2 regions of the Planococcus notacanthi genome follow, and region 2 is predicted to be linked to the other one. Evidence: riboswitches for the same ligand, from Rfam matches in the RefSeq annotation. Region 2 holds a riboswitch; the other holds the start of a gene.

Region 1 (4,212 bases), on a different contig from region 2:
GAAGGAGGGAGAACATCTTCGCAACACCCTCACGTATCGAAATGGATTGGTCAAGAATCTGGTTTTTGACGGTTTCCCAGCCCGGCGGATTAAATTTCTTCATAATGGCGATGATGTTGTCATTGGCTGTAACGGTGCCGTCAAAATCGCAAAAAATAATCGGTTTACTCAATTTGTTCACCCCCATAGCTCAAGTGCTGTTTGTAGTTCTTGATGTTGTTTGCCTGCCGCCTGCAGAGTTTCCCCCTGCAGGACCGCATCGATGGCCTGCCTGAAAGCCTGTCCGCCGCCAGCTGCACCAGCGGGATGTCCATGGACACCGCCGCCGGCATTGATGACACTGTCGATTCCATAATCAGCCATCAGCAATGGCACAAGGCCAGGGTGGATGCCTGCAGATGGAACGGGGAAGCTGCGCTTCAGAGGGCTGTCTATCGTCAGTTCTTTGCCGAGCGCAAGGGCCGCTGTTTTCTCCAACGCAACACTGCCGTAAGGAGAAGGAAACAGGGAGAAGTCAGCTCCTGCATAGCGGATCAATTTCCCGAGTGCGAGCGGTGTAGCGAGACCATAGAAAGCGGAAGAAGTGAAAGCGCCGCTGAAAGCCGGATGTGCCATGAGCGGCAAAGCAATTTCATCATCTTCAGCCAGTTCCTGCAGTACATCGAGCCCATATGCATGAACATTGAACAGTAAAGCATCCGCTCCAAGTTCACGTGCTTTTCGTGCTTTTCCTCTCAGTTCGGAAGTTCGCCCTGACAAGTTCACCGCATAAAGTGTACGATGGCCTGTTTCTTCATAAACGCTTGTCAGTACGTCTTTGCCAGTGGTGATTCGTTTTTCAAATGGAGTCAGTGGATTGTCGAATAAAATTTCATCGTCTTTGACCAAGTCCACACCACCCAATGCCTGTTCACGCAATTGAGCAGACAGAAAATCCAGATCGCGGCCGATGACGCCTTTGAATATGCTCATCAGAAGCGGTCGTCCGGCTACGCCAAGTGTGTTGCGGATTTCTTCAATGCCGAAGCGTGGGCCGGGAAAATGGCTGAGCAAGTCGTGGCTGAAATCCAAATCCACTAACTTCACTTCTCCGTCCAATGACAATTTTCCGAAAACCGTGGTCAAGATGGCCGGAAGGTCAGCAGAGAAATTGGCGGACGGATAAGCGACAGCAACTTCCGCTTTGACCAGTTCGGGTTTCAATGGATGGTTGATTTCTTCAAATTCCTTAACGGAAACGACGTTTCCTTTATGGTGTTTCAGCTGCTCCTGTTCGAGGAGCGGCAAATCGGTCCAGGAGCCGATCGTCAGACCCAAAGCGATGCCTTCCGCCTTTTTCTCAAAAGAACCAGGCTTTCCGTATAATTGATAAGTAGCAGTCAAGATGCTCATGTATTCAACACTCCCATGCAATTTTAAAAAATAAAAAACCTCTTCAAATAAGAAGAGGTTAAGGGCTTTAACAACTTCTTATTTCTCAGCCATCGGTTCTGGCTGCAAGAATTAGCACCGTGTCCACCATTGGACCGGTTGCCGGGTATCGTAGGGCTTGTCCCTCCACCTGCTCTGAATAAGAAAGATATGAAATTGGGTAAGTTTTTTGGGCTGGTCCTACTTATAGAATCTCAGCGTAAAAAGAAATGATCGTTCGAAATGGTAGAACTGCTTTAATAGAGTAAAGTAATTCTGATTATTTCATGCGCACCGAAATCTGTCAACAGCATTGTTGCAAAATTGTTTTTATTTAAAAAATGTGATTGACAGTCAATTCTGAATCGTGATAGGATTCATTTCAGAACTTAATAGCACGACAAGCAGTACTCTTATCAAGAGCTGGCAGAGGGATTTTGGCCCGATGACGCCCAGCAACCGACCGTAATACCGTTGTGAGACGGGGCGCTTTGGCGCCAGGATGAATATCCTGTAAGGCACGGTGCTAATTCCATCAGAAATTTATTTTCTGAAAGATAAGAGGCATGGGATCTCTTATTCTGGCCTCTTTCTTTTGGAAAGAGGCTTTTTATATTGCAGAGAAAGGGAGATTGACCATGACACTTACGGCTCCAACCACCTATAAATCATTAACCGAAGAAGCTGCCATCGAATTGGCGAAAACTATTCAAGCATTTGATCATAAAGCTCAATTGACGTGCCGGGAAATCGGCGACGGCAATTTAAATTATGTTTTTCAAATTGAAGAGGCAGCCACAGGCAAGAGGCTGATCATCAAGCAGGCTTTGCCATATGCCAAAGTCATCGGCGAAAGTTGGCCGCTGACATTGAAGCGTGCGACGATCGAAGCCAATGTTCTGAAGAAGCACGGCGAGTTTGTGCCGTCTTTGGTGCCGGCCGTCCATGCAACGGACGAAGCATTGGCTATAACGGTGATGGAAGATTTATCGCATCTCGAAATTGCGCGGGAAGGCTTGATCAACGGCCGGCAATTTCCAAGGCTGTCACAGGATATCGGCGAATACCTGGCACAGACTTTGTTCCACACTTCTGATTATGGGCTGCATCCTTTTGAGAAAAAACGCTTGGCTGCTGAGTTTTCCAATCCGGAACTATGCAAAATCACAGAAGACCTGATTTTTACCGATCCATTTTTTGATGTTGACACCAATGATTACGAACCACAGCTGCAGGCAGCAGCAGAAGCGATTTGGAACGACCGCAAACTGCAGCTGGAAGTGGCGAAATTGAAGAAGAGTTTCTTGACTGAAGCGGAAGCGCTGCTTCACGGAGACCTTCATACCGGCAGTATTTTTGCGGGGCCGGCCGAAACGAAAGTCATTGACCCGGAGTTCGGCTTTTACGGCCCGATCGGCTTTGATGTCGGATTGTTTCTGGCCAACCTGATTTTCCAAACGATTACACGGGAAGGCGAGGAGCGCCAGGAAATCGTAGCTCACATTGAAAAAACATGGGAAGTATTCGCTTCTTCATTCACGGAACTGTGGCAAACGCAGAGCGTTGAATCGTTCAAGGAGACCGAAGGATATCTTGAATATGTCCTCGGCAAAGTACTGGCCGATGCCGTCGGTTTCGCCGGCTGCGAATTGATCCGCCGGACGATTGGCCTGGCGCATGTCAAAGACCTGGACAGCATCGAAGACAACGATAAGAGAATTTCCTTCAAGAAGCAGGCATTGCAGAGTGGGCGGGAATTAATCCTGAAGCGTGAACAAACTGCTTCGATCAAAGACTTGGTGGAAATTCTGAAGGAGGCACGCATATGAGCATTCCGTTATCCATCAAATGGGACGGAGAGCAGCTGACCATCCTGGATCAGCAGAAACTGCCGCATGAGATTGACTATTTAACGCTTGAAACGGTAGAAGATGTATATAACGCGATTTTCTTCTTGAAGGTGCGCGGAGCTCCGGCCATCGGCATCACGGCTGCATATGGCTTAGCGATAGGAGCACAGCGGCACGATGCCGTTTCCTTGGAAGCTTTTCAGCAATATGTCGAAAAAGATGCGGCGTACCTGAATTCTTCACGGCCGACTGCCGTTAACCTCGGCTGGGCACTCAGCCGCTTGAAAGACAAGGTGCAAGAAGCAGAGAACGTGCAGCAGGCGAAATTGCTGCTGCTTGCGGAAGCTGTGAAGATCCATAAAGAAGACGAAGAGTCCTGCCGCAGCATTGGTGAACACGCTTTGGTATTGCTGCAAGGAAAGACGAAAGTCATGACCATCTGCAACGCCGGTTCAATCGCTACGGCTAAATACGGTACGGCTTTAGCGCCATTCCATCTTGGCAGCGAACGCGGCCGTGAGTTTGAAGTGTTTGCCTGTGAAACCCGTCCGGTTTATCAAGGCGCACGTCTGACAGCTTGGGAGCTTCAGCAGTCAGGGGTTGATGTCACATTGATCACCGACAGCATGGCGGCGCACACCATTGGAGCCAAAGGAATTGAAGCCATCATTGTAGGCGCGGACCGCATTGCAGCCAACGGCGATACGGCCAATAAAATCGGGACGTATAACTTAGCTTTGTTGGCCAATGCTTTCAGCATCCCATTTTATGTAGCGGCGCCGGCATCAACATTCGATTTGTCGATTGAGGACGGAACCGTGATTCCGATCGAAGAACGAAACCCGGAGGAGATTACCCATACGAACGGACAGCCGGTCGCACCTCTTGGCACGAAAGTGTTTAATCCGGCATTCGACGTGACGCCGGCACATCTCATCACCGCCATCATCAC
Region 2 (4,212 bases):
TCGGCGCCATCCTGTTCCAACTTCTCCATAGCAGTCAAATCCATGATGACGGTTTCGGCGCCATTTTCATAAACTTGATTCAGGATATGAAAACGGATCACTTCAATCTTGTGGGGGTCCAAATCGCCGAATAGCGGAATCAGCACGTGCTTTTTGCCGAGGTCGATACAAGGGGCAGACAACTCCCGAACCTGTTGAAGCAGCTCCTCCGTCCGTTCCTTTTCAAGAAGCAGGTCATAGTCGGTTTCCTGCAGGCGCCGGCGAAGGCTCAACAACTGGTTGGTGATCTCCATGAGCCGGTTATCTTTCGGCACAAGGACGATGTTCAAACTAAAATCACTGATCCATTTGCTGTAGACATCTCCAAGGAACAGTTCGCCGGTTTTTGAAATGAAATTCAACTCAAGTGGTCTCGCCGATTCACTACTCAGCAAAAAACTTAATGCTTTTTGCCGGCTTCCTTCATCGACAAAATCTAGAAAATCGGAACAGCTGCCGACTAATTTCTCTGCCTCTTCAGATGACTCCACGATTGCCAGTTTATTATTCAATTTAAAAGCAGGCAGCGGCCATTCATCCAAATGAGATATCGAATTCATTGTCAGGTTCCTTTCCGGTTTGGATCCAATTTTTCAGCTGATCCAACTCTTTTACAATCAAGACGCCTTCAGATTCTGAAGCTGGCCAATTCGCCATGGCCACCGCCCGTCCTCCAAGGATGACTGATGGTTTGAAATCAAGCGCTCTGAAAGCTTCTGTGTATTTCTTCAATACAGGCAGACGGTATACCAAAGCCGCTGACAATGCGATGGCATCCGGTTTCCAGCGGTTAGCTGTTTCAATGGCGGCACCGAGCGGCAAATTCGGTCCGAGGTATCGAACTTCCCAACCGTTTTCTTTGAATAACGAAGCCACCATTTTCAAGCCGATATAATGGTCTTCCCCTTCAGGTCCGAGGACCATCACTTTCTTTTGCTCAGGAGTTTGTTCCCCTTTACGCATTTCTGTCACTGACACCACATAATCGCAAATGGCCGTTGCTAAATGCTCATCAGCCACTGTAATGATATTCTTTTCCCATAATTCCCCTATCCAATACATGGCAGGCGTCAATATATGCTGGTAAAGCTCATTTTTTGTATGGTTTTGCAAATAGGCTTGAACTGTATGCAAAGCCTGCTTTTCATTGCCGGCCAAAAATAACTCGGCCAACTCTTTAGATTGATTATTCATGTCAGCCTCCTTTACTCTATGAAGGTTTCAACACCGCAATGGCACTTTGCAAACAACCTGACATAAAGACTTCTTCCTCTTGTTCTGTATTCCCCGGAAGGATCTGCAGTAAGCGGTCAAAATTATCGATGATCAAGGCTCTTTCAACATTCCGGCTTGTCAAAACAGTTTCCAGCCAAATGGCGTAATCAATAAATACCTGTTCATCCTTGAGGGAAAACGCAGTCTCCAAATGATCCAGGTGGTGATGGTTATCTTTTTCTGTATGCTCAAAACCGCGCTCTCCAAAACGCTCCCAAAGTGTCGGGTATGCAGCATATATGCTTTTTGCCGTTTCAGAAGCAATTTTATTTTTTACGTCGTTCTTCATTCTGCCACCACTTCGTACTGCCGAACAACGGGGATAATTCCCGCTAATTCCTGGTCCGGGTAATTTTTCTCAAGATCATGAATCTCCTTGAATTCCTGGCTTCTCACCCACGCCATATAAGATGCTTTCGTATGCCATTCCATATGGACCGTCAATTCATTTTTCTTTTTGGTGTTTTGGATCAATCTAAATAAATGAAAGCCTTCCGCCCGATCGACGCGGCGTGAACGCTTTTGGTAAATCCCGATAACTTCCTCGGTTTTTTCAGGCGGAACAACTACCGTCGAAGTGACAATATACATTTGCTTTCTCCTTTATACACAAAATTTCCTCCATAAATTATAACACTTCGATATACGAATTAAAAGAATACCGCGGTTCTGTAGTGATGAGCCCTGATTCTTTAACTGATAGCAAATTATTCTACTTACTGATGCGACATCCGATCTGACATGGATGTACAAGGCTCTATCTACAATTTCCGCTTACTGTTTTCTTTCTATTTTAACTATTTAAAATTCGCCCTTGCTTTCCATGGCTAAATGATTTAAGATTAGAAACATCGTAATAGATACAACATAAACTTAATAAGATATTTCTTATCTAGAGAGACGGAGGGATTTGGCCCTGTGAAGTCTCAGCAACCAGTCTGACGAAGACACGGTGCTAATTCCAATAGGCTGCGCCTAAAAGATGAGAAGAATGCGTTTCTAGACAGGGGCTTTCTTCTTTCATTGAAGAAAAGCCCCTGTTTTATTGTTGGGAGGATGAGTGGAATGACAAAAAACAGCTTGGAAACTTTATTGGTTCAATTAGGCAATCGCAGCGATTCAACTACAGGAGCTGTGAATCCGCCCATATATTTATCGACGGCTTATGAACATGAAGGACTTGGCAAATCGACGGGCTATGATTACACACGAACCAAAAACCCGACACGCGCTGTCCTTGAAGAAGGCTTTGCGGAACTCGAAGGCGCCGATGCCGGATTTGCCTGCAGCTCGGGAATGGCGGCTATCCAATTGGTCTTGTCCCTCTTCCGTCCTGGCGACGAATTGTTGGTTCCGGAAGATATATATGGTGGAACATACCGCCTGCTTGACCACTTTGCTTCCGCCTATAACATTCATCCCACCTATGCCGAATTTAAGAACGTTGAAGATACAGAAGAAAAAATAACATCGAATACACGGGCATTGTTCATTGAAACGCCGACCAATCCACTCATGCAGGAAATTGATCTTGTTGCCTATGCAGCTTTAGCGAAAAAGCATGACCTGCTGCTGATTGTCGACAACACGTTCTTGACCCCCTATCTCCAGCAGCCGATTGCACTCGGAGCGGATATAGTCATCCACAGCGCCACAAAGTACATCGGCGGCCACAACGATGTACTCGCTGGTTTGGTTGTCGCAAAAGGCGAAAGCATTTGTGAAAGGCTTTCAACATTCCATAACTCGGTCGGCGCCGTACTGTCGCCTTTCGATTCCTGGTTGTTGATACGCGGATTGAAGACTTTGCCATTACGCATGCGCCAACATGAAGCCAATGCCAAAACCATTGCGGAATTCCTGTTGCAGCAATCAGTTGTTTCTGATGTGCTCTACCCGGGAAAAGGCGGCATGTTATCCTTCCGCCTGCAGGACGAAGAAGGGGTTGGCCCTTTTCTTGAAAACATTAAACTCATTACATTTGCCGAGAGTTTAGGCGGCGTCGAAAGCTTCATCACTTATCCGGCTACCCAAACCCATGCAGATATTCCATTTGAAGAACGTACCCGGCGCGGCGTTTGCAACCGGCTATTGCGCTTCTCAGTTGGCGTCGAACTCGCTGAAGATTTAATTGCCGATTTGACACAGGCATTTTCGAAATTGAAGAAGGAGGTTGTTGAATATGACTGATCGCATCGAAACCAAGTTTATTCATTCTACCGGAGTTGACCCATTAACCGGAGCTGTCAACGTACCGATTTATTTATCTTCCACATTCCATCAGAAAAGCCTGGATTCATTTGGCCCATTTGATTACAGCCGTTCCGGGAATCCGACACGTCTGGCATTAGAGGAAACCATCGCAAAATTGGAAGGCGGCAAGCGCGGCTTTGCCTTTTCTTCCGGGATGGCTGCTATCTCTTCCGCATTTATGCTGTTGTCTTCTGGCGACCATGTCCTGGTATCAGAAGATGTCTACGGCGGAACTTACCGCTTCATCACAGAAGTGCTGGATAAATTCAATATCGAATACACATTCGTCAACATGACCGATTTGAATGAAATGGCTAATGCCATTCAGCCGAATACAAAAGTCGTCTACTTGGAAACACCATCCAATCCGACTATGAATATTACGGATATCGAAATCGCAGCAAAACTGGCGAAAGCCAATGGCTGTCTGACATTCGTCGACAATACCTTCATGACGCCGCTCTATCAAAATCCGTTGGAACTTGGCGCAGACATCGTTCTTCACAGCGCAACAAAATTCCTTTCCGGGCACAGCGATGTGGTTGCGGGCCTTGCGGTTACAAAAGATGAAGAACTCGGCAATCGCCTAGGTTTTATTCAAAATACCTTCGGTTCGGTCTTGGGGGCACAGGATTCTTACCTGTT

Evidence for each region. Region 2 has a riboswitch for S-adenosylmethionine ahead of QMA01_RS00940 (methionine biosynthesis PLP-dependent protein). Riboswitches for the same ligand answer to the same signal wherever they lie in the genome.
Region 1: it holds a riboswitch for S-adenosylmethionine, as region 2 does, so the genes downstream of both, mtnK (S-methyl-5-thioribose kinase) here and QMA01_RS00940 (methionine biosynthesis PLP-dependent protein) in region 2, are expected to answer to the same signal.

The regions. Positions count from the first base shown of each region.
Region 1 covers NZ_JASDCQ010000002.1:118,021-122,232, forward strand. Annotated here, with positions in the region: gene QMA01_RS07975 (2-hydroxy-3-keto-5-methylthiopentenyl-1-phosphate phosphatase) at 1-172, opposite strand, end outside; gene mtnW (2,3-diketo-5-methylthiopentyl-1-phosphate enolase) at 178-1,392, opposite strand; SAM riboswitch class I at 1,468-1,577, opposite strand; SAM riboswitch class I at 1,821-1,974, shown strand; gene mtnK (S-methyl-5-thioribose kinase) at 2,049-3,239, shown strand; gene mtnA (S-methyl-5-thioribose-1-phosphate isomerase) at 3,236-4,212, shown strand, end outside.
Region 2 covers NZ_JASDCQ010000001.1:222,196-226,407, reverse strand. Annotated here, with positions in the region: gene QMA01_RS00960 (STAS domain-containing protein) at 1-599, opposite strand, end outside; gene QMA01_RS00955 (cobalamin B12-binding domain-containing protein) at 574-1,233, opposite strand; gene QMA01_RS00950 (hypothetical protein) at 1,250-1,603, opposite strand; gene QMA01_RS00945 (antibiotic biosynthesis monooxygenase family protein) at 1,600-1,905, opposite strand; SAM riboswitch class I at 2,200-2,303, shown strand; gene QMA01_RS00940 (methionine biosynthesis PLP-dependent protein) at 2,380-3,504, shown strand; gene metC (cystathionine beta-lyase) at 3,497-4,212, shown strand, end outside.